DNA from 3 places in the Thalassolituus sp. UBA2590 genome. Region 2 is predicted to be linked to each of the others. Evidence: predicted binding sites of a transcription regulator. Region 2 holds the regulator's gene; each other region holds the start of a gene.
What was found. Region 2 encodes FNR, which switches genes on or off when oxygen is low (the NO sensors DNR and NnrR bind a similar motif). Its sites were predicted from a motif close to TTGATNTANATCAA; they were not measured.
Positions count from the first base shown of each region.

Region 1 (13,430 bases), on a different contig from region 2:
GTCTCTTCTGAAGCACTTATAAAAGAGCTTCAGACCTGGTTGCAGCTAAACCTCGCCCAGATGGACGAGTCCTCTATCTGTACCATCCATAAATTCTGCGCACAGATGTTGAAACGCTACGCATTCGACAGTGGTGTAGCGTTTAACCAGGCGTTAGAAGTAGAAGGTGAAGAATATCTTCGCCGCGCCTGTGAAGATATATGGCGCCAGCTGTGCTATCCACAGAATCGGGACGTGCTCGAGTTTCTGACATCAGGTTTCTCTGATCCTGATTCCCTGTTCAGGTATTTCCGCAGCTGGATGAATAAACCTGGCGTGCGCACTAAGCCGGATATCAAAGAGGACTTTGACGTGCTTTGGGGGCGTTTAAAGCAAACGTTCGAAGATGCTAAAAATCTTTGGTTTTTCCTTGGGCATGACAACATCGTTAAAGAGATCATGTCGGCTGATATCGATAAACGCAGTTACAGTAGTAAGAATTTTCCTAATTGGTTGCAGCAGGCCGGAGACTACTTCGCAGCAGGGCAGGCTTTGCCTATTCCGGCCAATCTGAACCGTTTCGGTTCAGTCATGCTCAGTGAAAAAACGAAAACGGGTGAGCCGCCACGTCATAAGCTATTTGAAAAAATTGATGAGCTGATCGAACTTGAAAGAACACTCAGGCAGTCTCAGGAGCTGACCTGGTTTCGTTCTATTTACGACCGTTACATTGACCTTCTAGAGCAAGCGGCGGTTGTCACCAGTAATGATCTTCAGCGCCTTCTTGATAGTGCTCTGCAGTCTGAGCAGGGCGAAGAGCTGGCAGCGCAGATCCGAAGATTGCACCCGATTGCAATGATCGATGAATTTCAGGACACCGATCCGGTTCAGTATCGAATCTTCAGTCGTATATATCAGTCTTCTGAGGTCAATGAGTCGGCTGCCGTAAATAACACGGATGATCAGCATGGCCTGATTATGATCGGTGATCCTAAGCAGGCGATTTATGGGTTTCGTGGTGGTGACATCTTTACCTATATGGCCGCCAGTAAACGAGTCGATGAGAATCGGCGCTTTACACTGGATACGAACTATCGCAGTGATAGTCGCCTGATTCATGCGGTGAATGCACTCTGGCAGAATCATGAAAAGCCTTTCGTATTTGATGACGCGATTCAGTTTTACCCGGTACAGGCCGGCGGTCATCACGATAAAAAGGCGCCCCATTGGCAGCAGAGTATTCCGACGGAAGCGTTACAGCTGTGGGTGGGTGATGATCCGGAAGAATCGAAACCAGAAGCCCAGCAACGAATAGCCACTGAGTGTGCTTCTCAGATTGGCGCTTTAATGTCGGGTGCCGCCAGTTTCCCGGTTAATGGTAAAAAGAATGCGAAAGGAAAGCCGGTTGAAGCCGGCGATATTGCCGTATTGGTTTTCTCCCGGGCACAGGCAAAGATAATTCGGGATGCGTTGACTCGGGAAGGTATTGGCAGTGTTTATCTGACGCGCGACAGCGTACTTGATTCTGTAGAAGCCTGGGACCTGTTAGCTATGCTTGAAGCCATCGCTCATCCCGGTAGTGAAACCAGTGTGCGCCGGGCAATAGCTACCTCAATCTGGGGCGCTACCGCTGACGATCTTGTTCGGATGCAGGATGATGAAAACTCCTGGGAATCCCAGCTTGCCAGTATGCATGAGTATCATCAGATCTGGCAGCGCCGGGGTGTTATGGCCATGCTGATGCAATGGCTCGAAGACGACGAGCGTGCCGTACGTCTGCGAAAAATGGAGAACGGTGAGCGTACTCTGACCAATATCCTCCACCTTGGAGAAATGCTTCAGGCACAAAGTCGTAAGCTGCGTGGCCATCAGGCTTTGATTCGCTGGTTCAGTGAGCGTATTGATCCGGATTCTGATCGTGGTGAGGAAGCTCAGCTCCGACTGGAAACCGACTCACGCCTGGTCAATATTGTCACCATTCATAAATCGAAGGGCCTTGAATACCCCTTTGTATTTCTACCGTACCTCTGGGCCGACAGTGCCAGGCCCAGACGCCAGAATACAGAAACGATTTATTTTAATGGCCGTGAGCTGGTGCGCGATCTTGCACCGGATGATAAAGCAAAAGAATTGCAGGCTCGCGATACGCTAGCTGAGCAGATGCGACTCTTATACGTTGCGTTAACACGGGCGAAATTCGGCTGTTTTATGTGGCTGGCGAATGTGCAGGCAGGCCCCAAAAATAAACGTGCGCCGATCTGGCTTGATTCTGCATTGGGTGAATTATTAAGTAATGGTGGACGTATTGCCGATATCGCTGACGTCGATATTAACGGTATGTTTATCGGTGAGCTGCCAGAGTGGCGGGTAGCCGGTCAGGCAGAGCTTGATGTTCCACCTCCGCCGGTCGTTCCCGCAATCAATAAGGCGCGCTGGCGCGACCATTGGCGGGTCGGAAGCTACAGCCAGCTGGCTGCCCACTCTGCGAATTCTGCCGCCCACAGTGTTGAAGCGGCAGCGGCAGATTTAGGGCATTACTTTGACTGGGAGGCAGGTGTCACAGATGTCTCTTCAGTATCCGATGGCGAATTGCCGCTGGCTTTGCGTTTCCCGAAAGGTGCCAATCCGGGGACCTGTTTGCACGCAATTTTTGAACACTGGGATTTCCACGATAAAGAGGCTCTGCTTGATGTGTGCAAAGAGCAGCTGAATCTCTATGGCCTGCAGGAGCAGCCCGTCGACGAGGTGTCAGACTGGATTGAAAGTATCGTGAGTCAACCATTGGCACTTTACGATACGACTCTCACACTGAAAGACATTGAGCCATCGTCACGGTTGGATGAAATGGAATTTTATCTACCCGTGGGCCAGCTATCGGCGTCGGATATTGATGCTTTGTTAGGAGGTGATCAACGCTTCAGCTTTGAACCTTTAACCGGCTATCTGAAAGGTTTTATCGATCTTATTTTTGAGTGGCAGGGCCGTTATTACGTCGCCGACTATAAATCGAACCATCTGGGTGATCATTGGCGTAATTATGTGCCCTCGGCATTGCGCGATTCGATGCGTGACCACAGATACGATCTGCAGTCCTGGATTTATATGCTGGCACTTGATCAATTGCTTAGCCGTCGATTGCCTGATTATCAGCCGCAAAAGCACTTAGGTGGCAGTGTGTATTTCTACCTCCGTGGTATGGGAAGTCATTTCTGTAAAAGCGATCACAATACAGACCCTGATGCCGGCGTCTGCTTCACGCCCGTGAGTGTTGAATCTCTGCGCCAGTGGCGAAAAGCGATATTGCCAGAGCAAGCGCAGGAGGTTGCCCCATGAGCACCGATTACTTAAAGCTCTGGTCAGAAAGCGATCTTATCCGTGCGATTGATTATCAGCTGGCTCGTCAGGCAGTGGAGTGGGAGTCCAGTTACGGTACAACCTCTCCACAAGACCAGCAGGCCTTAATATTGACGGCCTGTGCCGTAAGTTATGTCCTCGGCCGCGGACAGGTCTGCCTCGAATTATCAGCCTGGCCAAAAGCATTGGCTGTATCGCCTGAGCATCTACCGACGACTGACCAACTGACGCGCTGTCAGACTGTTTCTATCGCAACGTCAGAAGCAGATACATCAGCACTGTTTGTCGTTCAGGGTGAGCGGGTCTACCTGAACCGGTATTTCCGATATGAGCAGTCGGTGCTGGAGCAGATACGTCAGCGCGTCAGCCCGGAAGGCATGCCGGCCAGTAAGGCGCTGGCGACGACGTTGCGAAAACTGTTTCCAGCCCCGGAAGCGGATATCGACTGGCAGGCTATTGCAGCCGCAACGGCCTGTGTTCAGCCGCTGTGTGTGATTACTGGAGGCCCCGGCACAGGAAAAACGACCACGGTGACTCGTTTGCTGAGTGCCTTGTTGAGTGAAAACCCGGATCTACGGGTTGCCCTGGCCGCGCCGACCGGTAAAGCTGCGGCACGCATGACAGAATCCATCCGCCAGGCCCGTGAGCGCGGTGGACTGCCGCATGCCGATGGTATTCCCTCGGTTAGTTTTACTCTGCATCGTCTGCTTGGCTGGAGCCCGCGAGGCTTTCGCTACCACCATGAACGTTACCTTCCGTATGACTGCATCGTGGTCGATGAAGCGTCCATGATTGATTTGCCAATGATGGCTCATCTGCTGAGTGCACTGGCTCCAAAGACACGTCTTATTCTTCTGGGGGACCGTGACCAGCTCGCATCGGTTGAGGCTGGGAGTGTGCTTGCCGATTTGTGCGACGCCGGTACAGAACACGGTATTACCGACGCTTTTGCCGCGCGACTGGGGGCGTTAACGGGGTACGACATGAGCGCCGTTATCGAAGCAGAATGTTCAATTATGCAGAATGCGATGGTCCAGTTGCGTAAATCCCATCGATTTGGTGAACACAGCGGTATTGGCGCTCTGGCGCGTGCGGTGAATCAGGGGGCCGTTCAACAAGCTGATCAGGTGTTAGAGGACCCGGCTTTTGCTGATGCAGTGCGCTTAGCGGCAGATTCTGAAGAGTGGCAGGCGCACGTTGTTGAGGGTTATCGTCAGTATTGTCGCCTGATAGAAGACGGCGCCTCGCCAGAGTGGATTCTAGATGCGTTCGACCAGTTTCAGGTATTGGTGGCATTGCGCAGTGGACCAGTCGGGGTTGAAGAAACTAATCGACGAATTGAACGTCTGCTTAACAGAGCTGGTTTATTGTCAGACACCAGCCAGCTTTGGTATCCGGGGCGCGCAATCATGATTACCCGCAACGATTATGATGTTGGCCTGTACAATGGGGATATCGGCATTATGCTCAGGCACGAAGGGCAGGAGCGTGTTGTATTCCGCGATGCGGAGGGCGGCTTACGTTTCCTCTCGCCGGGTCGTCTGCCTAATCACGAGACGGCATTCGCCATGACGGTACACAAAAGCCAGGGGTCTGAGTTTTCTGCTGTGATGCTTCTCTTACCCGAAAAATGGCAGCAGGTGATTACGCGGGAGTTGGTCTATACGGCCATTACCCGAGCGAGAAAACAATTCTGGTGTCAGGTAGGGAACGCCTGCTGGCAACAGGCTTTGAATTCCAGAACAGAAAGAGCAAGCGGCCTTAGAGACGCGCTCTGGAGCAATAACGACGCACTATGAATGACAGTCGAAAAACAGAAGATAATGCGCAACAGAACGCATTAACAGGATCGCAGAAAAAAGCGCAGAAAAAGGCGCAGAAAAAGTATCCCAAGCATGTTCGTCATCGGGCTAAAACTCCCTTGTGGCTGAAGCTGCCGCTGATACTCGTTGCGGTTCTGGTCAGTATTTACCTGCTGGTGTTTGTTGCCGCTCCTTTCTTTGCGCTGCGCTACGTCGAGCAATGGTATGCCGAGCAGGGAGAAGGGCAGTCGCTTCTTATTGGTGGTTGGACGCTGTCACCCTTCACCGGCGAAGTCGAGCTGCGGGACGTCAGTGCGGTCTATCCCGTTAAGGATTCAGAGGCAGAGGTCGGCGCTGATTTTATCGGTATTAACGTCAACCTCTCTGCGTTGCTCGATCAGACAATCCATATTCAATCCGTGGGTGTGAGCGGATTAAAGTTTCGCGGAAAGCAATCCGAGGAAGGGCTTTCCCTGGCGGGTATCACTCTGCCGGGCTCTGACCAGGCTGAGGAAGCAACGCCTGACAACGGTGAATCAGCTAATGAACCAGGTGATCAGGATAGTGACCAAAATAGAGACCAGGAGAGTGATCAGACAGGCAGCTCCGGGCCTCTTCCTGAAGGCTGGTCACTCCGGGTCGACGATATATCGCTCACAGATGACTTGATTCAGTGGCAGCAAGCCGGGCTGGCAGTCACCGTTGAATTAAGTGAGTTATCGACGGGCTTGTTCAATTCGGCAACCGACGATGCAACGCCTCTCACTTTAGATGTCACTCTGCGCGAGCTGAGCGTCGCCATTGGCGAGGATTCTCTGGTATTGCGTTCTCCAGTCACTCTGCGTTTGCAGGCAGAGGCTCAGAAGGTGTTAACCCAACCAAATATTTCGGGTGATATATCGCTGACTGCACTGGCACTCGATGCACCGGGTATTGAAGGCGTGGAATTCAATGCGCTGGATATCAAAGGTGCATCTTTCAATCTGGGCGAAAGTGGTATGACCGCAGGTCTCAGATCTTTACTACTGAAAAATGTGCAGGCTCAGTTACCGGATGATGAGAAAGCGCAACTGGACCAGTTAATGCTGAGCCAGGTGAGCTGGCGCGCCAGTGAAGATGACGTCTTGATTAAAGAACTTTCACTCGAAGGCTTCAGTGGCAACCTGGCCGGGTTCCCGGAGTTATCGCTTGCGGCCTTTACTACTTCAGAAGTCAGAGTCGAAGGACTCTCTACTCAGCCTGTTGCTGATATTGGCCGTGCCGCACTCGACACCTTAAGGGCGCGTCACCCTGAAGCTGGTGTTCTGCAACTGGGTAACCTGACGGTTATCGGCGTTCTGGCAAATGCAGATGAGCAGAAAGTATCCTCTCTGGAACTGAATGCACTGAGCGTGACACCGCCGGGTGAAGAAGTGCCGCTGGCGTCATTGGCGCATTATCAGATCACCGATATTACGGCGACCCCGTCGGGTTTTGCATCAGGCGTACATCAGTTTTACGGGCTGGTGTCTAACGTGACCCGTCTTGCAGACGGCAGCATTAAAGGTGTTCCTCAAGCTGAGGCAGAGGCAACTCCTGAGTCTGGCTCTGGTACAGATTCGTCCGCCACTGAAGATACGACGGATGAGACAGCTGCCGAAGCGGTGCCTTTCAGAGTTCAGATTGCCGGTATTCAGTTGCTGACAGAGGGCGATGATATACCCGCTACAACCTTCAACTGGACCGATGAAGCGGTAACACCGACGGTAAATACCAGCGGTAAAGTACTGGAGCTTTCGACGGGAGCAATTGATACCGAGCAGCTCGAAAGTGGCGTTGACCTGACATTGTTGCTTGCTCTGGATACCTACAACCGTATCCGTGCCAGCGGAAAAATGGGCGTGAAAGGGGATTATCCAGAGGGCAAGCTTGAGGTCGATATCGACCAGCTCAACCTGGTCGATTTCAACCCTTACCTCGTCGACGCCATGGGTTATCGACTTAAAAAAGGCATGTTAGGCGTTGACTCAATCATCAGTATTACCGACGGTCAGCTCGGAGGTAATGTGCTGATTAAGCTGCAGAACAGCAAGTTTGAGCCCGCAGATGAAGAAACTATCGACCGCCTGAGCAAACAGATATCCATGCCGGTTGAAACGGCACTGTCAGTGCTGAAAGACGATAACAACAATATCCGCATCGACGTTCCATTGTCGGGCGATATCAGTCAGCCAGACGTGGGCATCAATGACGTTATCAGTCAGGTCAGTCGCAAAGCGCTGCGCACGGCGACTCTCTACTATCTGAAGCAGTCTCTCGTGCCATACGGTCAGCTCATCAGCCTGGCATCGTTCGCCGGTGATCAACTGTTTGCGATTCGTCTCAATGACCTCAACTATGAGCCGCAGCAACTGGAGTTGAATGAAGAGCATATTGCGTATCTGGATACCGTGGCTGAGATGATGTCGAACAAGCCAGAGCTGGAATTACAGGCTTGCCCGGTTGCAAGCGAGCAGGAAGTTGCGGCATGGGGTGACGCCTGGTACAGCGAGGCCGTTAAGCGCGGTGCGGCCGTGAAGGCGTATCTGGCAGAGAAGCAGGACAAAAACGATAAGTCGTTATCGGGCCGGGTCACGGTCTGTGCGCCTCAGAAAGGAGACAAGCCAGAGGTTATTCTCGGCGTCTAGTGTGGGTTGCAGAATGCTTATGGCGCTATCTTGCTGATTCGTATGCAATTTCTTCAGAAAGGGTTGCGTAATGCTAAGCGCCTGAGTAATATACGCACCACTTCAGGACTATAGCTCAGTTGGTTAGAGCGCTACCTTGACATGGTAGAGGTCCCCAGTTCAAATCTGGGTAGTCCTACCAGAATTTAAAAAGCCGCTGCAGCAATGCAGCGGCTTTTTTGTTTCTCTTCTTAAGTACTCTTCTTAACTACTCTGCTATCCGCGATAAAGGCCAGAACAGTAAAGGCCAAAGGGCTTCTAAACTCCGAGCAAATGAGCGGCTAATACCAGCTCCTCGACCCGTTCCTCCAGCGCGTTGGCGATATCAATACGCTCGAACCGCGAAAGAGTGTCTGCATTACCCAAAGCTAACGCATTGAGATGCAGACAAGGCGTGAGTTGATCAAAGTCTCTGAGGTCGCCACGTTTTACCACGGGAAGAAACGGGCCGCGGAGTTGTTTGCGAACGAGCTGAAAGGCAGTTTCTAAGGGCAGTGTTCTGGATTTCTGATTTTTCAATCTGAGATTAACACCAACACCATCAGGCGTCGGATGCAGTAACAGGCCCGTCGCTTTTACCGATTTTTCTGGGATGTGAGAGTAGGTGGCCGTAAAGTCGGCAGGGTCAGGAAGAATGACCACTGAGGTTTTTGTGAAGTAAGTATCGTAGTCAGAGTACACCTGACGAAGGGCTGGGCTGTATACGGGAAGAAACTCACTGAGGTTCAGAAGAAACTGCTTGCCGAGTTCCTTCGCCCTCATTTCTTCCAGCGACCAATGAAGGTCTGCTGTAATCGCCAGTTTCCTTTCTCGTAACCCTGCCACCGGGAGACCTTGTGTCAAAATAATGGCTCATTCTTACCCATTACTCAGTCAATTGGAAGAGGCTTTGTCCTGATAGAAGATACTTGGTCCAGGTTGTAGAAAAGTACCAGGCCACTACTTTCTATAGCGGCCTGAATGGCCAATATTTCGGGTCAGTTAATGGTCAGGCGACGCTGAGATTCCTGCTGCACTTTTTTCGGTAAAGTCAGTTGCAGGACGCCATCTTTATACTCCGCTGCGGACCTTTCAATATCGACGTCCTGTGGCAGCTCGAAGCTACGCGATACCGAACCATAATAGCGTTCGCTGTGCAGCACGCGTTGATTATCGGACGTACTGTCTTCCTGTTTAATTTCTGCCTTAATTGATACCTGTGCGCCATCGATATCAACATGAATATCCTCTTTTGATACGCCGGGTATATCGGCATGTATCAGGTAATTTTCACCAGCATCAGTGACATCAACCTTCACGCTCTTAGGTAACGCATCACCATGAAGCGGTTTTACGTAAAAGCCAGATGCAACATCGCGGAACAGATCATCAAACAGAGATGAACGATTAATTAAATGAGTCATAGAAGTTTCTCCACACCAAATAAAACACTCGTGCGCATTGCGCATTTAAAGGTTTCGCCTGGCGGATGAAGCACTCCCGGGATCGTGCTTTTCCGTTCGGTTACTTCTTATATAAGGCAGGATTTTTCACTTCCAAGAGGGGCAATGCAAAAAAGTTGATACAGATCAGTGGTGCACTGCTTGTCACTAATCTGAAATCCTTCTGTCACGGATTTGCCAGATGACTGTCACCGGATGGTAAGCGTTCGTTCTTAATGTGTTGGTGAATTTTATCAACTAAACGCATTAAAGGTTTAATCATGAAAGTGTGGAAACTTACAGCACTGGCAGCCATGGTCGCAGGTCTCTCTGCATGTGGCGGTGAAGACGGAAATGATGGCGCTCAAGGGCCAGCAGGCCCTCAGGGCCCCCAAGGTGAGCAAGGCGAGCAGGGCGAGCAAGCACCATCGAACGAAGATAACTCCATGTCGATCAGCATTCTGCACATGAATGATCATCACTCACACCTTGAAGCTGAGTCATTTGGGTTTGATGTGTCCGAGCTGGGGTTTGAAACAGGTGCCGAAGGTGGAGCCATTGCAGAAGTGGATGTCACTTACGGCGGCTTTCCTATGATGGTTAGCCTGTTCAACAGCCTGGACATGCAGTCAGATAATGTTCTGAAGCTGCATTCAGGCGATGCCATTACTGGCACCCTGTATTATTCGCTGTTCAAAGGTCGTGCTGACGCCGACATGATGAACCAGATCTGTTTTGATGCTTTTGCTCTCGGTAACCACGAGTTTGATGACGGCGATACCGGTCTGGCGAACTTCCTTGATTCTCTCAATTCCTCTGCGTGTGTAACGCCAACACTGGCAGCGAACGTTAACCCGGCAGAAGGCTCAGCCATCGCTGAAGGCTACATTGAGCCTTACACCATCGTTGAACGTGAAGGTCAGAAAATCGGCATCATCGGCATCGATATTGCGGGTAAAACGAAGAACTCATCAAGCCCGGACGACGGCACGACCTTCTCTGACGAAACTACAACCGCTCAGCAGTACATCGATGAACTGACTGGCATGGGTGTAAATAAAATCATCCTGATGACCCATTATCAGTACGCCAATGATCTCGAACTGGCCGCGGCACTTAATGGCGTTGACGTGATTGTTGGTGGTGATTCTCATACCTTGCTGGGCGATGAGACCTTCTCACAGCTGGGCTTTAATACACAGGGCGAATACCCAACGGTTGTCACCGACGCGGGTGGTAATACCGTTTGTGTGGTACAGGCGTGGGAATACGCCCACCTGATGGGCAAACTGGATGTTGACTTCGATACAGACGGTAATGTCACGGCATGTGCTGGTCAGCCGTATATGCCGATCAGTACCACCTTCGAGTATGAATATAACGAGGAAGAAACCCGCACCCTTACTGGTGCCGATGTTACTCGAGTGACAACGGCTCTGACGAAAGAGGACGAAATCGTTGCTATCCGCCCAGATGCGACCACTCAGGCTATTCTGGATGTATACGATGAAGACGTCGATGTGCTGAAACAGACAGTGATTGGTACTAACGCAGAAGACCTGTGCCTTGAGCGAATTCCGGGACAGGGGCGCTCTACGATTTGTGATAGCTCAGCGACCTACGAAAATGGTTCTGATATCTCAAACGTGGTTGCTAAAGCCTTCCTGACAGTAACGCCAACTGCGGATATTGCCATTCAGAATGGCGGTGGTGTTCGTGTCGATCTGGCCGCCGGGGATATAAGCATTGCTGATGCGTTCACACTGTTGCCTTTCTCGAACACCTTGGTGATTCTCGATATGACAGGCCAACAGATCATCGACGTCCTCGAAGATGCGCTGGCTAACTTCCTTGATAACGACGGTTCAAGTGGTTCGTACCCATATGCGTCCGGTCTGCGCTATGACATTGATGCTTCACAGGCAGAAGGTAGCCGTGTCAGCAATGTCGAGGTGAACTCGCAGGTTGCAGGCATCTGGGCTGCCATTAACCCAGCAGCAACCTATCGCGTAGTCACCAACGACTTTATCGCGTCAGGTCAGGATGGCTACACCACCTTCAGCGTACCGTTTGATGCAGGTAACTATGAAGATACCTACACCGAATACGCGCAGGGCTTTATCAACTATGTTGAGGCACTGACTGAAGACGGCCAGCAGGTTCAGAAGCTGCCGATTGAAGAGTATTCAACCCAGCTCTTTATTGATGCCGATGGCTGTAACCACAGCACAGGCGCTGGCTGTGCACCGCGTTAAGCGCTGATTCACACCAGTAGCAATAGACGGGAGCCTCGGCTCCCGTTTGTGGGAGCGAATTACCTCTTCTCTCTGTGGGAGCGAATCAGCCGAAGGCTATTCGCGATCACGAAATCCTCGGTATTACACAACCGACGCTACTTACCCCCTGTAGGAGGGGAGCTTCTCCCCGACACGCACGCTCTTCCCGTTACGACTCCTCCCTCCATGTAGGAGCGCTTCAGCCAGCTTGTCTGGCTATGCGCGAAATCTTCAGAGCCGCGCCTTCTGATATCTGGATTGGAATCACCTTGAGTGAGCAAATTACCTCTTCTCTCTGTGGGAGTGAATCAGCCGAAGGCTATTCGCGATTACGAAATCCTCGGTATTACACAACCGACGCTACTTACCCCCTGTAGGAGGGGAGCTTCTCCCCGACAATAATTCAATAGCGTGCATCACCACTTCCTCCATTTTCCCCCCCAGATCAAACATAACCTGACAGTTGCGACGTATGCACTCCTGCATTTCAGCTGATAAGCTGACCTTTAATAACCGGCTACGGACAGCACGTATGGACAAACAAGTTTCCTATCAGCATCAGTTAATACTTCGATTCATCGAGCTTCGGGCACTCTGGGAAGGGCAGATCAATGCCTCGCATCTGATGCAGGAATTCGGCATCGGGCGAGACCTCGCCAGTAGCCTGATAAAAAAATACGATCACGCCAGTCCCGGCAATCTTAACTACAACGCCAGTACCAAAGGCTATGAACCATCGCGTGATTTTGTGCCGCAGTATTCAAACGGCAGCCTCGAACAATACCTGATTGGATTTCAGGCTATGGACCTGCCGGAAAACACCACAGGTCTGCAATCGGCAGACATGTTCCCGATGCGACAGTTTGAGCGCCATCCTGAGCCAGAGATTGTCCGGCACGTACTCAGTGCCATTCGTCAGCAGCGCAGACTCGATATATCGTACCTATCGGTAAGTAGCACCGACTACGAAGACCGCATCATCAGCCCTCATAACCTAGTACACAACGGCATGCGCTGGCATGCCCGCGCCTGGTGCGAAAAGAATCAGGAGTATCGCGACTACGTACTCTCCCGTATAAAAGAGGTCTACAACGACGAAGGCGCAGCGGACAAAACAGCCCAGCAAGACCACAAATGGAATACTTTCGTCGACGTGACCATCGAACCTGACATTCGCCTCAAAGACAACAAAAAAGCGGCGCTCGCGTTTGACTTTTGCATGACCCAAGACCAACAAGGGCGCTACACGCGAAGTTACTCCGTACGGGCAGCCAACGTGATTTATGTGATGCGCCATCTGGGGCTGGATCGTTTACGGGATAAGAGTGAAGCTCAGCAAGTCATGTTAACGCCGGAGTCGGCTGAGGCAGTTGAACCTTATTGGTAAAAGCATGCTGGAAACGGTGAAGCCTTAGTCAATTGCGAGGAGTGCATCCATATGGATGCGATTTTGCTAAGGTGAAGTTGGTTGAGTCAGTAAACCCTGCTCATTGCTGTTGCAAGCTGCGTTGTGGCATTACCGGATATACAGTGCACAGCATCAGTGTCTGAAGTACGCTGCCAAGCCCAGCCAATCATGCTAAGCGGATACAGAAAACAGTGCAGGACTGTAGTCCTGTAGGAGAGCCACCGGTGGATATCTATCACATTACGTTGATCTTGAAGGGTGATTATACCGAGTCAGACGCCCTGGAAGATCGTTTATATGAAGCAGGGTGTGACGACGCCACCCTTTGCTTCAACGGCCGAACGGCGTATCTGGAGTTTGACCGTGAAGCCGCAAGCGCGCGCGACGCCGTGGCCACAGCCATCGCCAACGTAGAAGCCGCCGGGTGTCAGGTTGCTCACTCAGAGCAGGGCGGATATGTGACACTGGCATCCGTGGCCTATCTC
Region 1 is NZ_DDKU01000026.1:3,212-16,641, reverse strand. It holds gene recB (exodeoxyribonuclease V subunit beta) at 1-3,312, shown strand, start outside; gene recD (exodeoxyribonuclease V subunit alpha) at 3,309-5,132, shown strand; gene B2067_RS02540 (DUF748 domain-containing protein) at 5,129-7,801, shown strand; tRNA gene B2067_RS02535 (tRNA-Val) at 7,906-7,982, shown strand; gene B2067_RS02530 (hypothetical protein) at 8,099-8,683, opposite strand; gene B2067_RS02525 (Hsp20/alpha crystallin family protein) at 8,818-9,243, opposite strand; gene B2067_RS02520 (bifunctional metallophosphatase/5'-nucleotidase) at 9,543-11,516, shown strand; gene B2067_RS02515 (WYL domain-containing protein) at 12,070-12,924, shown strand; gene B2067_RS02510 (hypothetical protein) at 13,170-13,430, shown strand, end outside.
Region 1: the regulator FNR is predicted to act here: its motif matches at 9,399-9,412, upstream of B2067_RS02525 (Hsp20/alpha crystallin family protein).

Region 2 (13,430 bases):
TGGAGTATCCAGCTCTTCAACAAGTTCTGCGTAAGCATCAATAAGTTTTGGAGCGCGGTCTGGTGGTCGTTTCTTGCCATCTTGCGCGCGCTTAATCATGTATGGGAAGTTAAACCGCATCACGCGAATACCGTGCGCCGCGATCTTACCGGCCATGTCAGCCATGAATTCACTTGATAGATCCGCACCTGCGCCATGCGCCAGGATCAGTGTTGGCTGGCCCTCTTTCCCATCAACGACGAAGGAGTCGAGCATTTCCTGAGTCTGTTCACTGGCCATATGGTGCTCCTCTTCTACTCTTTGGCCTACACCTCAAGAGTTTCGTTATTTGTGGTTCTGGTTGCGCGTATTCTGGCTCTGGGACGTTCTGCGTCAAGGCTTGAGCTGGGTCAATACTCCTGTTTACGACAGTAATACCATGCAGGGGCTGCAATTGGGCTGCACAGGTGCGGTAAAATTGGAGTATGCGCAGGTTGAGTCTGGGTTTTATGTCCTGGCGAGGCACGTAGAACTGTCAGATTTTCAATCGAATATCAATACGACTGATTCTCATTTGATTATCATTCGTGTAAAAACTGCCCTAAGCCGCTGTATTTATGGCACTTTTTTTACATGGATTATTTGCAAATGGGGAGTCCAGCGACGATAATTGCGCCGATTTTTTAACCCTCTAACCCTCGCTGTTTAATGGAATCTGATCATGAGCACAGCATTTGACCATCCAGAATACAACTACAAGGTGGTAAGACAGTTTGCCATCATGACTGTTGTCTGGGGTGTTGTTGGCATGGCAGTCGGTGTACTCATCGCTGCTCAGCTGGCATGGCCTCAACTGAACTTCGATACCCCTTGGTTCTCTTTCGGACGTCTGCGTCCTCTTCACACCAATGCGGTGATTTTCGCCTTCGGCGGCTGCGCTCTGTTCGCAACCTCCTATTACATTGTTCAGCGCACATGTCGTACCCGTCTGTTCTCAGACACTCTGGCAAGCTTCACCTTCTGGGGCTGGCAGGCAGTGATCGTTGCAGCAGCCATCACTCTGCCTATGGGTCTGACCTCTACTAAAGAGTACGCAGAGCTGGAATGGCCAATCGACATCCTGGTAACTCTGGTCTGGGTTTCTTATGTGATTAACTTCCTTGGCACGCTGGCTATCCGTAAAGAAAGCCACATCTACGTTGCTAACTGGTTCTTCGCTGCATTCATGATCATGATTGCGATCCTGTACGTGGGTAACAACCTGGCAGTGCCTGTGTCACTGACCAAGTCATACTCTGTATGGGCTGGTACCGTAGACGCCATGATTCAATGGTGGTGGGGCCACAACGCGGTAGGTTTCTTCCTGACTGCAGGCTTCCTGGGTATCATGTACTACTTCGTGCCTAAGCAGGCGGGTCGTCCGGTTTACTCTTACCGTCTGTCGATCGTTCACTTCTGGGCACTGATTTCTATCTACGTTTGGGCTGGTGCTCACCACCTGCACTACTCTGCTCTGCCAGACTGGGCTCAGACTTCAGGTATGGTTATGTCTCTGATCCTGCTGGCTCCTTCGTGGGGTGGTATGATCAACGGTATGATGACGCTGTCAGGCGCATGGCACAAACTGCGTACTGACCCTATCCTGCGCTTCCTGGTTGTCTCTCTGTCTTTCTACGGTATGTCTACCTTTGAAGGCCCGATGATGTCGATCAAGACGGTAAACGCGCTGTCTCACAACACTGACTGGACTATCGGCCACGTACACTCAGGCGCTCTGGGTTGGGTTGCTATGGTATCTATCGGTGCTCTGTATCACCTGATTCCTATCATGTTCGGTCGTAAGGCTGGTCAGATGTACTCTATCGGCCTGATCAATGTTCACTTCTGGCTGGCGACCATCGGTACTGTTCTGTACATCGCAGCAATGTGGGTGAACGGCATCATGCAAGGTCTGATGTGGCGTGCAGTGAACGAAGACGGTTCTCTGACCTACAGCTTCGTTGAATCTGTTGAAGCTTCTCATGGCGGTTACGTGGTTCGTGTACTGGGCGGTGCTTTCTTCCTGACTGGTATGCTGATCATGCTGTTCAACGTTTACATGACCACCCGCGAAGCTAAGAAAGAAGCCGCGGTTGCAGCACACGCTTAAGGAGTCTGGTAAATGATTAAGCACGAGAATATTGAAAAGAACTTACCGCTCATGGTGGTGCTGATTGTTATCGCACTGAGCTGGGCGGGTCTCGCTGAGATTGTTCCACTCTTCTTTGATAAGAACACTCAACAACCTGCTGAAGGCCTGAAGCCGCTGACTGCACTTCAGGTTGAAGGCCGTGACATCTACATGCGTGAAGGTTGCGCGGTATGTCACACCCAGATGGTTCGTCCGTTCCGCGCAGAAACTGAGCGTTATGGTCCTCCGTCTACTTCAGGTGAACACGTTTACGAGCACCCATTCCTGTGGGGTTCTAAGCGTACTGGTCCTGATCTGGCCCGTGTGGGTGGTCGTTACTCTGATGAGTGGCACCGTGCGCACTTGTACAACCCGCGTGACGTTGTACCTGAGTCTGTAATGCCATCTTACCCATGGTTGTTTGAAGACAAGGTTGACGGTCGTGATACACCTAACAAGCTGAAAGCTCTGCGTATGGTCGGCGTACCGTACACAGACGAAGACATTGAAGGTGCAAAAGACGCGGTTGACGGTGTCACCGAAATCGAAGCTCTGGTTGCTTACCTTCAGCAGCTGGGCACAGTCGTCACTAAACGGTAACCCTATGGATATTAACGACGTTCGCGGCCTTGGATCAGTATTCGCTCTGATCGCTTTCATGGGCATCATCTGGTGGGCTTACGGTTCAAGCCGTAAGCAGCGCTTCAAGGATGACGGCGATATCCCTTTCCGGGATAACACAGAAATGCCCGCGGACGACGATAAAGATCGGAGTAAATAATTATGTTGAGCTCATTTTGGAGTTTCTGGGTCCAGGCGATTGTCATCGGGTCCATGATTGCCTGCGGTATCCTGATCGTTTACACCAGTAAAGGTCAGAAGAAAGAAGAAACAGACGAAACTACCGGCCACTCTTACGACGGTATTGAAGAACTGGACAACCCACTGCCACGTTGGTGGGTAGGCATGTTCTGGGCAACCATCGTATTCGGTTTCGGTTACATCGGTATCTATGGCCTGGCGAACTTCGACGGTATCGGTACCGTTAAAGTTGACGGCGAAGACGTTACCTGGACACAGACTAACCAGTGGAAAGCCGAAGTTCAGGCGTTCGATGAGAAGATCGCACCTCTGTACGAAGGCTATCTGGCAACGCCCATCGCTGAGCTTGCTCAGAACGAAGAAGCAATGCAGACCGGTGGTCGCCTGTTCAAGAGCTACTGCGCGGTATGCCACGGCTCTAACGCTATGGGTGCACAAGGCTTCCCCAACCTGACAGACCACGATTGGCTGTACGGTGGTGAACCTGCACAGATCAAGCAAACCATTATGTATGGTCGTCAGGCGGCGATGCCTGCATGGGAAGCCGCTCTGGGTGAGCAAGGCACCAAAGACATGGCTCAGTACGTCCGTAGCCTGTCAGGTCTTGAGCACGATGCAGACGCTGCTGCGAAAGCCAAGCCACAGTACGACATGCTGTGTGTTGCTTGTCACGGTGCAGACGGTAAAGGTAACCAACTCGTTGGTGCACCTAACCTGACTGATGAAATCTGGCTCTATGGTGGTTCTACCAAGCAGATCGAAACTACTCTCCGCTACGGTCGAGCCGGCAGAATGCCAGCTCAGGCTGAGATCCTCGGCGAAGAGAAAGTTCACGTTCTGTCTGCGTACGTCTACTCTCTGTCGCAAGACAAGTAATCAAGCGGGGGCTCCGCTCCCCTCTTGAGCTAGAGCAAGAAAACAATAAAAAGCGGCCCACGGGCCGCTTTTTTTATCCCGACCAACGACCAAAAACTATATAATCAACTCGTTATATAAGAGTTGTCTAAAACGAGAATCAGCGTCACTGATTCCGAACTCACCCCAGCAACAAGGTGATCAGTAGTTATGAGTAAAATCCCGGTCAAAGACGTCACCCCGCCCAGCAAAAAATCTGACAAAGCCTCAGACACCGTCAACCTGTATCAGAAGCGCGAAAAAATCTACGTCCGCGAAGTTGAAGGCTTCTTTCAGAAGCTCCGCACCTGGTCTTTATGGGCGCTGATGCTGGGGTACTTTGGTACGGCCTGGATCAATATTGGTGACCGTCAGGCGGTACTGTTTGATCTTCCGGCACGTCAATTCCACATCTTCAACGTCACCTTCTGGCCTCAGGATTTCATGCTGCTGTCCTGGGCGCTGATTATCTGTGCCTTTGGCCTGTTTACGATTACCAATTTTGCCGGACGGATCTGGTGCGGGTACACCTGCCCGCAGTCGGCGTGGTCCTTTATTTTTATGTGGATCGAAGAACGCGCTGAAGGTACCCGCAACCAGCGGATGAAGCTGGATAAAGCGCCGATGTCGGCAGAGAAACTGCGTAAAAAGAGTATTAAGCACATCGCCTGGCTGGTTGTTGCTTTCTGGACAGGGGTCACCTTCGTTGGTTACTTCACTCCGATTCGTGAGCTGGTTGTCGATATTTTCACCTTCGGAGACGTCGGTGCCTGGGCCATGTTCTGGATCGGCTTTTTTACGGTTGCTACTTATCTGAACGCTGGCTGGATGCGCGAGCAGGTCTGCATCTATATGTGCCCATACGCCCGCTTCCAGTCGGTTATGTACGATAACGACACCCTCGCCGTATCTTACGATTACAACCGTGGCGAACCTCGTGGCAAACGCAGTAAAAAAGCGAAAGCAGATGGCGACACACAACAACTCGGCGACTGTGTCGACTGCTCAATGTGTGTTCAGGTATGTCCAACCGGTATTGATATCCGCGATGGCCTGCAATACCAGTGCATTGGCTGTGCGCTGTGTATCGACGCCTGTGATGACATCATGGAAAAACTCGATAAGCCTAAAGGTCTGATCCGCTATACCACAGAGAACGAGCTTGAAGGCAAGAAAACTCATATTCTTCGCCCTCGCCTGTTTGGCTACGCCGGCGCCATGATCCTGATGATGGCTGGCCTGGGCTATGCCATCCTCGACCGCACACCGTTTGAGCTGGATATCGAACGCGATCGTGGTCGCCTCTATCAGGTCACAGTGAACGATACGATTCAGAATGCCTATACCCTGAAGATGATGAATATGTCTCAGGAGTCACACACCTATATTCTGAGCGTCGACGGTCTTGATGGTATCAGACTGCTTGGTGACACTGAGTATCAACTCAGCGTTAATGAGCTGAAAGAGACCACCATCAACCTTGAAATCGACCCGGATGAGGTGAAAACCTCCGCCAGTAAAACGGACATTGAGTTCGTCATCGTCAACAAAGATACAGGTGAAGAAGTGACCCGGGAAGAAAGCCGTTTTATCGCTCCAAGAGCGATCTGAACGTCATATAACTTCCTGACACAGAAGCACTGGAGCCCCATCGCCCAAGTAGTTACACTTGGGCGATTTTTCATTTTTCCCCGGATACCTTGCATGACTAGCGAAAAGACGACCCCTTGGTACAAAGAACCCATGATGCTGCTTGTCATCGGCGTACCGCTCGCCGCTGTAGTATGGGGCTTCATCATGTTGTCACTCGCACTCGACACCAAAGACTCGCTCGTGAGCAACAGTTACTACAAGGATGGCATGAGCTATACGCAGGATCTGCGGTTTCATGAGGGCGCCCGTCGCCTCAATGTTCAGGCAGACCTGACCTTCACCGAAGATGAAATCATCGTAAACGCGACATCCATTGCGGATGAAGACCCTGGCTCTCTGCAGCTTCAGTTGATTCATCCAACACTTGAAGATCGTGACCTTACTCTGTTTCTGCAGCGTACTCCGGGTGGTCAGTACGTTGCCGCCAATGAGCTGGAGCTGCCGCAGAAGCGCGTTATCTGGCTGACCAGCCCGGATCAGGAGTGGCGCGTTACAGCGCGTACAGTCATCGAAAACGGTAAGAAGATTCAGACAGTCACTCAATGACGCAAAGCCTCCGTACGCCCTGCTTTCACTGCGGTGAACCGCTGAAAGCAGGCCAGCAGTGGACGGCCATCATCGATGGCAAAGAAGAACCCATGTGCTGCCCAGGCTGTAAAGCCGTGGCCGAAACCATCGTTGCTTCTGGTCTCAAAGATTACTACCGCCACCGCACAGAACTCCCACAGATATCGCCTGCAAACGAAGACGACGAGGTCCTGACCGCTCGCGAGTCTCTCAGTCTGTATGACAGCGAAGCCTTGCAGAAGCAGTTTGTTGCAACGCAGGGAGAGCAGAAAGAAGCGACGCTGATTATCGACGGAATCAGTTGTGCTGCCTGTGCCTGGTTGATTGAGCACAGAGTTAATCAACTCAAAGGTGTCGAACGGGCGACACTGAATCTCTCGAACCACCGACTCGTCGTTGCGTGGAATAATACCGACATCGCACTATCCCAGATATTCGAAGCCATCTATCGCCTCGGCTACAAAGCCGCACCGTTTTCATCAACGGAAGACGACGCGCAGCGCGAGCGTGAGGGTAAGAAAGCGATCCGGCGGCTCGCCGTCGCCGGTATCGGCATGATGCAGGTGATGATGCTTGCGGTGCCCCTGTATGCTGGCATGGCAGAGCAGTACGAAGTATTTATGCGCTTCGCGTCAATGATTCTGACCTTACCAGTCGTGTTATACAGCGCCCGACCTTTCTTTGATGCGGCAATACGCGATTTGAAGACACGCCATCTGACCATGGATGTACCTGTGTCACTGGCAATTATTCTCGCCTTCTGCGCCAGTATCTGGAGCACGTTCAACCAGGGCGTCGAAGTTTATTTCGACTCTGTCTGTATGTTCACTTTCCTGCTGCTGCTCGGGCGTTTTCTGGAAATGCGCGCCCGCCATCGAATGGGCAAAGCAGGCAACAACCTGATGACACTTCTGCCGAATGTAGCGCTGAAACAAACGCAGGACGGTGAAGAAATCATCGCCGCAGGTGACATTTCAACCGGCGACCGTTTGTTGCTGAAACCCGGGTATCCAGTCCCAGCCGATGGCGTTGTGGTTGAAGGTCAGAGCACGGTCGACGAATCAGCACTGACGGGCGAATACATGCCGCTGAACAAGCAAGCCGGCGACACGTTGATCGGCGGCACCATGAACGTCGAAAGCCCGCTCATTATGGAAGTCACAGCCACCGGTGCCGATGCGCAGCTATCGACCATCGTTCGCCTGATGGATCGCGCGCAGCAGGAAAAGCCCAAAGTCGCTCTTATTGCCGATAGCATTGCCAGCCGGTTCGTTGCGGCGGTTCTGATTATCTCCGCGTCGGTGTTCAGCTACTGGATGTTTCAGGGCAACGACCACGCCTTCTTTATCGCACTCTCTGTTCTCGTCGTCACCTGCCCATGTGCCCTGTCACTTGCTACGCCAACCACTCTGACAGCGGCAACAACGGCGCTGCGCGAACGCGGCTTATTAATCAGTAAAGGTCATGTTCTGGAAACCCTGCAGTCAGTGAACCGCGTGGTGTTCGATAAAACAGGCACCCTGACTCTGGGGCACCTGACACTGACGGAAGTCCGCCCTGTTGCGGGCGGTATAGAAAACAGCCTGGAGCTGGATCAGGATACTCTGGCCTCGGTAGTTGCATCGCTTGAACAGCACGCCAGCCACCCGATTGCGAAAGCCTTCCGTCACTACCCGGTGCTTGCTACCGAAGACATTCAGCACCACCCGAGTCAGGGCGTCAGTGGTCAGGTTAATGGCTACAGGTTCCGTTTCGGCCGCCCGGATTTCGTCTGGCCAGAGGGGATTCTGCCGCCAGATAGCGCATCGGGACAGTGGTTATTGCTTGCCGATGATAAGCAACCGTTGGCCTGGTTCCTCCTCAATGACACAGTGCGTCGCAGCGCAGGTCCGTTAATTGAAACATTAAAAACCCGCGGTATTGAAGTCGCACTGCTGACCGGCGATCCTTCAAGGTCAGCGACTCTCGTCGCTGACGAACTCGGTATTTCAGACGTGCGCAATGGCCTCAGCCCAGAGGATAAGCTTGCCATCGTGCGCGAGTGGCAAAAACAGGGCGATACCGTTCTTATGGTAGGAGATGGTATTAATGACGTTCCGGTGCTGGCGGGCGCGGATGTCTCGCTGGCTGTGAATGAAGCTACAGATCTGGCGAAAACCAATGCAGACACCCTGCTGACGAATGGTCGCCTTGAAGTCATTGCTGATGCGTTATCAGTCTCCCACAAAACCCGCAATGTCATTCGTCAGAACATCGGTTGGGCGTTACTATACAACCTGATAGCGTTACCACTTGCGGCGGCCGGTATGGTGCCGCCCTGGGCCGCGGCCATTGGCATGTCATTCAGCTCACTACTTGTTGTTCTGAATGCCCTGCGACTGACTCGTCGTCCACCTGCACTTACTGCTGAGAGCTGACCATGGATATTATTTACGTACTGGTTCCCCTGTCGATTGCCCTGCTCGCCATTGCCGTTGCCATCTTTTTCTGGGCTGTGAAAGGCGGCCAGTTTGATGACCTGGATTCGCCCGCGCACAAGATTCTGTTCGATGATGATGAGTACCTGAACGAGCGCCGCGAAGATAGCGTTGAGACCAATTCAGACGCGGATTCAGAGTCAGACGGCGAGCCCAGAAAATCCAAGAATGACTGAACCCTTATCCCTCCTTACCGCCCTGCTACTTGGCTTATTTGGTGCCAGCCACTGCCTGGTTATGTGTGGTGGAGTTGCCGCGGCAGCAGGACAGCTGGACACCCAGCACAGAGTCCGGGCTTCACTGCTGTTCAATTTTGGCCGCATTACCAGCTATACCCTTGCAGGCCTGATTGTTGGCAGTCTCGGACTTTGGCTGTCGAGCCTGCACGAAGCTCTGATGATCACACTACGTTCAATCGCAGGCGTTATGCTCATATTAATGGGTCTCTACGTCGCGCGCTGGGCGCTGTGGCTCACGCGCATTGAGCAACTTGGCCAACTGTTCTGGCGCAGGATTCAACCCCACGCTCAGAAGCGGCTGGGCCGTTCAGATCCGGCCAGCCAGTGGCTTCTCGGTATGTTGTGGGGTTGGTTGCCCTGTGGGCTGATATACAGCACTCTGAGCTGGGTAGCAGCTAACGGTCAGCCTGCGATGGGCGCTCTGACTATGTTTGTCTTTGGTCTCGGAACCTTTCCCGCTATTTTATCCGCTGGGCTGGCCTCGGCATCCGTGATGAATATTATTCGGCATCAGTGGGCGCGAAATATTGCGGGCCTATTATTGATCGGTTATGGTTGCTGGACTCTGGCTTCCGTGTGGCAACCTGCCATGTTCGCAGCCGCTTGATCTAAAGTATTAGAGATCGTTCTTGCCTATGAAAACGTCAGTTAATGCTCCTCTGCGTGGAGCTCAGCCTCATTGTCAGACCTGTTCACTGAATGCTCTTTGTCTGCCTCTTTCCCTGACCGAAAGTGATATGGAGCGTCTGGACGACATCATCCGTCGTGGTCGCCCGATCCAGAAAGGCCAACTGCTGTTTCAGCAAGGTACAGAATTTCAGTCTGTATTCGCGGTTCGTACGGGCGCACTGAAGACCTACACCCTGGCAAGTAATGGCGAAGAGCAGATCACAGGTTTTCACCTGGCCAGCGAGCTGATCGGATTGTCTGGCTACAACGCAGGCACGTATCCGCTGACGGCAAAAGCCCTCGAAACCACAACAGTATGTGAAATTCCGTTGCAGCAGCTTGAACAACTGGCGGATGAGCTACCTGATTTGCGTCGTCAGCTGATGACCACCATGGGCAATGAAATCCGGCACGATCAGAACATGATGCTGCTTCTCAGCAAGAAGAATGCAGAAGAACGCGTTGCCTCTTTCCTACTGGATATTTCGCAACGTTATCAGCGTCGTGGTTTCTCAGCGACTCACTTCCGCCTGCCAATGTCACGTGTCGACATCAGTAACTACCTGGGCCTGGCGGTAGAAACCATCAGCCGAGTGTTCACACGCTTCCAGAAAAATGAACTGATCGAAACACAAGGCAAAGAGATTATCCTGAAAGACAGCGACACCTTGTTTGATCTCGCCGGACTTACACGCGCCAACGATGAGTGTCTGCATCAGGCAGAAAGCTGATTTAAATTTTGGCTTTTAGCATCCTAATGAGCACACGGACCGTGCTCATCCTCTTTTCGCTCGCTATATCAGACATTGGTCACAGTGCGCAAATATTTGCTTCCCCCTGAGACCTGCATCACTATGCTTCACGTACTGGGCAGTACTATTGAGTAAACATCTGATAACAGGCGCTGCCTGTACCGGCAGTTATTCAGGTACGCTTATTGCTCCTGATATTGAGACTGCCAAAATTACACCCTCTGGAGTTTCTGATGGGTATAGATGCTGATGATTTCCGGACGTACGTTATTCGTCCAACACTGCAGAAACTGGACGCTAACAGTGCCGACGCAGAGCTTTTACTGCTGGGTACTGCAGCCATTGAGTCTGAGCTGGGCTCATTCCTGAAAACAGAGGGGCAACGCACCTCGGGTATTTACCGGCTGCATGGCCTGACGCACCGGCATATCTGGGATGACTATCTTGCAGATCGGCCAGAACTGGCCAGTAAAGTGCGAGGCATTGCCAGCCAACGGGAATTCCTGGAGAACCCGCACGCTGAACTAACAACAAACCTCGCCTATGCGACCGCTGTTACCTGGCTCGCCTACGTTCGCCACCCTCAGTTCACCCTGCCCCGTGGCGCCAGTGTGGTGCATCTGGCAACGCTCTGGAAAAACTGTTATCACACCCGTGACGACCTGAGCGTACAGGACTTCGTGCAACGCTATGAAGAACTGGTTGAATCCAGTGACGCTGTGGCCTGATGTTTATATAAGCACCGCATTCTGATATAAAGCGCACCCTACGCATGGGGTGTTGTATGTCTGAATTGAACGTGTCTGAATCTGCTGTTTCACAACCTGAAGAAGGCTATCAGCCTGAGATCTTCGATCCAGCGGCCGCTGAGCTATCTGCAGAAGCTACTGAAGCTGCAGCCAATCAAGCTGAACGCAAATCCAGAACCGAATTCAACAAGCTCCAGAAGCGCCTTCGTCGTAACGTCGGCAAAGCCATCGAAGATTACCGGATGATTGAAGACGGTGACAAAATCATGGTGTGTCTGTCGGGTGGCAAAGACTCTTACACCATGCTGGAAATTCTGATGAGCCTGCAAAAGAGCGCGCCCGTCAACTTCGAGCTGATCGCCGTCAATATGGATCAGAAACAGCCAGGCTTCCCTGAGCATATCCTACCGGCTTACCTTGAACAGGTGGGCGTGCCCTACCATATCATCGAGAAAGACACCTACAGCGTCGTTAAAGAGATCATCCCTGAAGGAAAAACCACCTGCGGGCTATGCTCACGCCTGCGCCGCGGTACTCTGTATGGCTATGCAGAATCGATTGGCGCCAACAAGATTGCATTGGGTCATCACCGTGACGACATCATCGAAACTCTATTTCTGAATATGTTCCACGGCGGCAAGCTCAAGGCCATGCCGCCCAAGCTGCTCAGCGACGACAAAAAGCACGTTCTCATTCGTCCTCTGGCGTATTGCAAAGAAAAAGACATTGAGAAGTTTGCCATCGAGAAAGAATTCCCGATCATTCCCTGCAATCTGTGCGGTTCTCAAGAGAACCTGCAGCGTCAGAACATCAAAGGAATGCTGGCTCAGTGGGAGAAAGAACAACCAGGACGCAGTGAAAACATCTTTGCCGCTGTCTGTAACGTTGCGCCATCACAGCTGGGCGATCGCGAACTGTGGAACTTCGAAGGTCTGCAGGACGAACAGGATAAGAGCCACCTGGGTACCCGCATTGACCTTCTGGCGTCGGACGACTGACCCCGCTCAGACTCCGCCGCCAAGCATACGCGTAATATTGACCTGCATGTCGCCGGGCCCCCGGAGCAGCAGGTCGAATTCGTAACGTCGCTCATTCATCATATCTTCCGCCATCGCCTTGAGGCGACAAGCATCCCGCGCCAGGGTCGGCTGCGGCATTTCAATTCTGACCAGATAGTCTTTTTCAAGCGGCTCTACGGCCAGCGTTGATACCGCCGCTGTCGGGGCGCCTGCAATTCCTTTCCGTAGCCATTGTACGAACAGCCCGTGACTGCCATCGTCGTTCATCTTTCGAATCAGACGGATATACCCTTCAGCGTCTTCCGATTTCCATGGGCAAACCTGAGTCACAGCATCGACCCAGACCGGCATCACATAGGCTTCTGACAGCGCATCTTTAGTATCTTGGTTTGAATCTGAACCGTGATCCGCGTGATTATCGGCCAGAGCCAGGGCCGGTATAGCGAGCAGCGTAAGCAGCCATCGTTGCATCATCATGCACCTCCTTTGCTCAAGACTAGTTCATACCTGCCCGTGCGTCATATTCCCGCACGGGGATCACTTACGAAAACTCGGGTGTCGGCCGCTTATCCCAGTGAGGTCGCTCGTACTGTACTTTAGCAATAAAGTACGTCGTTTCTCCTTTAGGAAGACGCACGGTCACCTCATCATCAACGAACTTACCAATTAAGCCACGTGCCAGTGGCGCATCAACGCTAATGTACCCATGCGGTAAGTCGATCTCATCTTCCCCGACAATCCGGTAACGCAGGATCTCACCGTCTTCGTCTTCAAGTTCAATCCAGGCACCAAAAAACACTTTATCGAGATCTGCCGGCGGACGATCGACCACGGTGACTGCCTCAATGCGCTTGCCGAGAAACCTGAGACGACCATCTATCTGTCTGAGGCGCTTTTTCCCGTAAATGTATTCAGCGTTCTCGGAACGGTCTCCGAGCTTAGCCGCGTCAGAGACCTCCTGAGTTACCTTCGGGCGTTCGCGGCGCCATAAAAAATCGTGCTCGTCTTCAAGAGCTTTCAGCCCGCCCGGTGTAATCAGGTGTGCCCGGCGCGGCAGCGGCTTTTTATTTTCGGTCATCGTATTGCAACATCTGGTCAGTAGTTTGAGCGCACACACTACTTGCACGCGCCCTTGAGGCTTTTCTAAAGCATAACTAATGATCCGACGCAGTGTAACTCTTGTCGGCGGCGTCCTTCTGATCGTTGCCGGGCTACTCGTTCTACCATTGCCTGTACCCGTTGGTTTACTGATGATCATCCTTGGCGTTTCGCTGCTCGTGCCGGCAATCCCCGCACTTGCACGCTATCTGAAGCGCATTCGCCGACGCTACCCCATTACCTCTCAGCGTCTGAATCACATCAGTCCACGACTGCCCGGGTTCGTCCGGCGCGTGATTGAAGAAACCGACCCGGATAGAAGAAGCTGACCGCGCCTCTCTG
Region 2 is NZ_DDKU01000004.1:25,872-39,301, forward strand. It holds gene B2067_RS00355 (alpha/beta fold hydrolase) at 1-279, opposite strand, end outside; gene ccoN (cytochrome-c oxidase, cbb3-type subunit I) at 701-2,128, shown strand; gene ccoO (cytochrome-c oxidase, cbb3-type subunit II) at 2,144-2,749, shown strand; gene B2067_RS00370 (CcoQ/FixQ family Cbb3-type cytochrome c oxidase assembly chaperone) at 2,754-2,930, shown strand; gene ccoP (cytochrome-c oxidase, cbb3-type subunit III) at 2,933-3,847, shown strand; gene ccoG (cytochrome c oxidase accessory protein CcoG) at 4,037-5,476, shown strand; gene B2067_RS00385 (FixH family protein) at 5,570-6,064, shown strand; gene B2067_RS00390 (heavy metal translocating P-type ATPase) at 6,061-8,502, shown strand; gene ccoS (cbb3-type cytochrome oxidase assembly protein CcoS) at 8,505-8,738, shown strand; gene B2067_RS00400 (sulfite exporter TauE/SafE family protein) at 8,731-9,408, shown strand; gene fnr (fumarate/nitrate reduction transcriptional regulator Fnr) at 9,437-10,201, shown strand; gene B2067_RS00410 (hypothetical protein) at 10,456-10,950, shown strand; gene ttcA (tRNA 2-thiocytidine(32) synthetase TtcA) at 11,007-11,969, shown strand; gene B2067_RS00420 (hypothetical protein) at 11,976-12,464, opposite strand; gene greB (transcription elongation factor GreB) at 12,532-13,068, opposite strand; gene B2067_RS00430 (PGPGW domain-containing protein) at 13,148-13,417, shown strand.

Region 3 (5,042 bases), on a different contig from region 2:
TTAAAGAATATGATTTTTTCATTCGCCTCTGTGGCGTTTTCCCATAGGGGGAAGGGTTATGCCGCGGCGCTTTAAATACTACCCTTGTACCGGCAAGCAAAGCCGATTGTGTAGTCGAAGAGTTAAAATCCGGCCCGACTGGACTACAACTTTCTGGTCGATCTCGCAGTTTTAATTTCGAGAATTTAATGAAATTTCGCATTAAAACTTGCCTTTCAATTTATCGTGATGTTTTGGTAATAAAGTCCTAACTAGATCGTTGCCTACGATAGCGACAGTTCCCGCACCTTTTCCTGCCGCAACAGCCCCACCAATGACGGTAAGAAAGGTGGTAAGTGCAGCCGGAGCTGTCAAGCTGACTCCCGCCACGCCAGCGACCCCAGCCGCAATAGTTGCGCCAGTCATAATGATACCTTGCAAACTTTTACCATAAGCAAAAGCATCAACGCCCGCCTGCAATGCAGTCAGACGATCATTTTCACTCTTCCAACGATTCCAGTTCATCTCGAGGTGCTCACGATTCCCCACAATATTGATAGGACGTGTCTTGATGAACTTGCGGTCCAGCAGGACTCCAAGGCTGTGCGCTGCTTTAACTGCGGTATTTGGAGAGGTAGTCGGATTAAACATAAACACCACATGACCAGGTAGCTGAACCCCCTGAGAAGCCAGAATAGTCATAGCCTGTGTTAGCACACCAGAGCCGCCATCTTCAGAAACCCAAGTAACACCTTCAACCTTCTTAGCATCGTACATAGTACGTGCCAGTAGCAGGGCAGATTCATGTAATTCTGTATATTGATTAACCCGAATCGCATTTCGATAATTTTTCAAGCCACCAATACACTTCTCACCCGGGGTGAAATGAAGATCAAAGCCTTTAGTATTAACCCTTAGACCACCTACATGTGGAGCCTCCCCAATCCTGGGAGCGGCAACATCTGCTGCCGACATAGGACTGTCGTAGCCGCTGTCAGAAATTGCAACTAATCGATCTTCTTTATGCTCAATCAGCCCATTTTCTCTGAATTCAGCCTGCCAAATATCGTTTACTTTTGATGCTTTGTATAACCCCGGCTTCTTCCCTGATTCAATAAGCTCCCCATAGTTAATATCAGCCTCAAAATGAAGGATCTTGAAGCCATCAGCATCAAGCTTTTCACAGGTCACCTTACAGCCCGGCAGGATCATCACGAACTCTTCCGTTCCGTTGCGATGAACTGCACCGGGTTTAACGAAGATATTACTCTGGTGCAGGCGACCCGCAGCGAGCTCATTAATGGCTTTAACCGTTATCTCAGCCCAGTAGTTATTACCATCACGGGCTAATTTAACTAGCTGGTCATAAACGGGCTTGGCAGTTGGAGTGATTTTGACTGGCTTACCGGAGTGCTGGCCAGCAATGACCACGTCTTGAGCTGGGGCGGAGTTGGAGAGCATAGTTGGCATCCTTGTCTCTGATTCAGAGTAGCGATTTAGTCCTGCTTACGCCTGAGAGTATAAACACTTTTATTCCAGAAAAAAGGCATTCGGGCCACAGCTACATTGAGGGGGAATAAAAAAGCCGGCACCTTGTGCCGGCTTTTTTGTGCCTTAGTCAGCCTTCTGTATAAAACTAAAGAATCGTTAATCCAGTCACGTACAGAACTTCGCCCGGTGCTCCGGTAACAGAGCCGCCCGGCGCCTCAAGACTGACGGCGACCGCTTTAATGGCAATGTCGTGGGTATTCACCGCAAGGGCCCGCGTGATACGTCCGCTCTCTGGCATCAGACCCAGCGATACTGGCGCGCTGCCATCTTCGGGCACAATCCAGAGTTCGTAATCATGCTGATCCGATGTTTCCACGGCAGCTGTTGCCTGTACGGTCAGTTCATTACCAGCGACTTCCATCAACCACAGAGGCTGGTCATCCTGCGTAAACACAGCAACCTGCTCGATCATAGTTTCTGGTACGACTCCAGGCACAACGGTTGGATCTGGGCGCATCAGGAACACGCCGATGAGCAGCACTGCGGCAGTTGCAAAACCACCAGCCCAGGCCATCACGCCTTTACTCTGAGGCTCATCGTTAGCAGCGCTCTGAGTTGTATCAATGAAGCCGATGCGACGGCTGATTTCCTGCCAGACTCTTTCTGGGGGCTGACGAGATTCAATTTTGCCGTTCATTGGTGCAAGCAGCTGCTCCCAGTGCCAAACCCTTTCCCGTACTTTCTGGTAAGCCTGCATCAAGCGGACAAATCGGCGACGGGCCTGTCCCTGCATGGTACCCATGACATAATCGGCCGCCAGCGCATCGAGACGTTCGTCATTTACATAATTCATTCTTCAAGGCACCTCTTCAGTCTTTGAAGGCCACGACGTATCCAACTTTTCACGGTGCCTAAAGGCGTTCCCGTGTGGGCCTGTATCTCCGCGTGCGTCATGCCGCGATAATAAGCCAGGTGAATGTATTGCAGATCATGCGTATCCAGCGTCTGCATACAACGCTCCAGAGCCTGATTTTCAGGATCCTCTGGTTGCTCCGGGGCAATCAGTTCCGGGGCACCCTCTTCATCGAGAGAATCCTGTCGGTCCTCCTTTGCGCTCTTTGACCTCAGCAGGTCAATGCAGCGATAGCGCACGATGCTGCTCATCCAGGTCATCACACTGCCACGGCCCTGATGATAGTCTCCCGCGTTATGCCAGATTTTGACAAAAGCCTCCTGCAGGGCCTCCTCTGCACGTTCCGGTGAACGCATTAGTTGCATAGCCACGCCGTACAATCTTGGCCCCGCGGCCTGGTACAGCTCCTCAAACGCTGGTCGCTCTCCCCGAGCCACGCCTCTGATCAGCTGTAGCTGAAGTTCTGGATCCATACAGAATAACTCCTTTAATGATCGTTATGACTATATACGGATAGCCCTGCTATTCAGATTAGATGGCATTTAACCACTGTGCCCGATGATGACTCATATCAATGTTTCAGCTTAACTCAGGTGTATTCTGGTACATAGGGGCTGAGAAGCGCCAACACGCCTTATCATGGGAGAAACTATGAACATCGAGAGAATACGAATCGATCTTCTGGAGCGCCTTGAGGCGCTGGAAGCGCGCTCTGATAAAGCCTCGCGCCATGCCAGCCACCGCGACGAGCCACTGTCTGCCGACTTCGAGGAGCAAGCGACGGAATCCGCCAATGACGAAGTTCTGAGTGTCATTGCCGATGAGGCCTTACATGAAGCTGACCACATACGTGACGCGCTGAAACGCATCGCCCTCGGCCACTACGGCATCTGTGATCAATGTGGCGACCAGATTGCCGAAGCCCGTCTGATCGCCGTTCCTTACAGCACGCGCTGCATTGAATGCGCGTGACTCCTGTCCAGACGAGCCTTAGATACGCGCCAGCACCCAATAACTCCCCAGTACTGCCAGTGCTGCCGAGAGGTAGCGAACCAGCACCTGACGATACCAACCCAGGCGGCGCAGACTGATAAGCAGCGGCATGACCACCAGGGTAATCGCAACCTGTCCCGCTTCGACACCCAGATTGAAGCCAAACAGAGCCCAGACAATGTTTCCTGTGCCCGTCGTCAACTCACCAAGCACGCTGGCAAAACCGAAACCGTGTACCAGACCAAACAGGAATACAACAACGGCACTGACTGGTAAGTAAGGGCGAAGATTATGCAACGCTGCAACCACCACAGACGCAGCGATGATCAGCTCAACCCAATAACCGGGTAATGCTAACCACCCCAGAGCACTGGCACTCAGAGTCAGTGAATGGGCAATGGTAAAGGTAGTTACGTACAGCAGAGCGGTTTTAACACAGGTCCGCACATCTGCTGCTGGTTGCCAGTCTTTCTTCTGTTGCACCAGAACTGAGACCAACAGCAAGGTGAGCAGGAAAGCTACGTGGTCAGGACCCAGCAGAATATGAATGATGCCCTGAACAAAAAACTCAGAAAACGTCTGCTGGTTCAGCTGTGCAGTCGTCATTTCCGGATTAATAGAAAAACTACCTGAGGATTCCAGCACACCCTGGCGAGTCAGGTCACCAGACGAGAGGTCCCACAATAAACGGTGTTCAGGAAGCAGTGAAAATAATCCGGTATATGTTACTTCGACGCGTCCTTCAGAGGCACATACAAACGTCACCGGAACAATTGCCGAGGCCATAACGCCGCGAGCATTATTAAACCTCAGAGGAACATTGAACTGTGGGATGCATGCTTCGCCCCCCTGCTGAACCTTGAGATGTCGGCCGACATAAGCCCGGATCTCCGGTGTCATGGCTTTCACTTCTCCCCAGAGGAGTTCACCATCGCGATTCTGATCCAGCCCCAGGCTTTGCTCAAGGTCAATCAACTGCCATTGAACCGAGCCACGTAATCCATCCGTTGTTTCTTTGAGTGTCAGTAGTGCAGTACTGCTTTGATGAGCAAAAGCCATCGTTGGTAACAGAGCCAGAATCAGGAGAATAAAACGTCTCATAGCAGCTCTCCCTGTGCAGCAACATAATGATTTTTCTGTGCGTTATTTACTTGTGACAACCAGCTCAGATTACGCTCTTCAGCGTTCTTTCCGACGGTCGAGAAATACAGAGAAATCAACTCTGAGTAACTCTGATCACGGCGTTTTATGCGTTGGCTGATACGCTCTTCAGCATAATCTCTCCAATACAACTCAGCGCTGCCGATCTGTTGCTCTGCGCGTGCAAGTTGAACAATTAATGCATCGTCCGGATAATTGGCAAAACCATAGTCCCGTAAGAGGGCCATGACTTTTTCAGGTTGTTTATTTCGCAGCAACGCTTCGCTGCGGTGTACCAGGTCAGCAACGCTAAGGAGCTCGTCGCCTGACCATTGCTGATAAAGTGCTTCAACTTCAGCGTACTTTCCTTCGTTAAGATAGCTTTTGCTTTTCTGGTAAAGCGCCCAGGCTGAGAGACTACGCCCTTGTGGTGAGTTGTCATGACTCAGTCGCTTGAGCAGTGAAGTCAGGATACCGTGGCCTGCTGACCCCGCCGTGCTTTGCAAGCCGATACTACAAACGGCGG
Region 3 is NZ_DDKU01000184.1:12-5,053, reverse strand. It holds partial or broken gene B2067_RS15750 (hypothetical protein) at 1-22, opposite strand, end outside; gene B2067_RS15745 (hypothetical protein) at 202-1,440, opposite strand; gene B2067_RS15740 (anti-sigma factor) at 1,616-2,323, opposite strand; gene B2067_RS15735 (RNA polymerase sigma factor) at 2,320-2,856, opposite strand; gene B2067_RS15730 (TraR/DksA family transcriptional regulator) at 3,035-3,355, shown strand; gene B2067_RS15725 (HupE/UreJ family protein) at 3,374-4,477, opposite strand; partial or broken gene B2067_RS15720 (hypothetical protein) at 4,474-5,042, opposite strand, start outside.
Region 3: the regulator FNR is predicted to act here: its motif matches at 2,945-2,958, upstream of B2067_RS15730 (TraR/DksA family transcriptional regulator).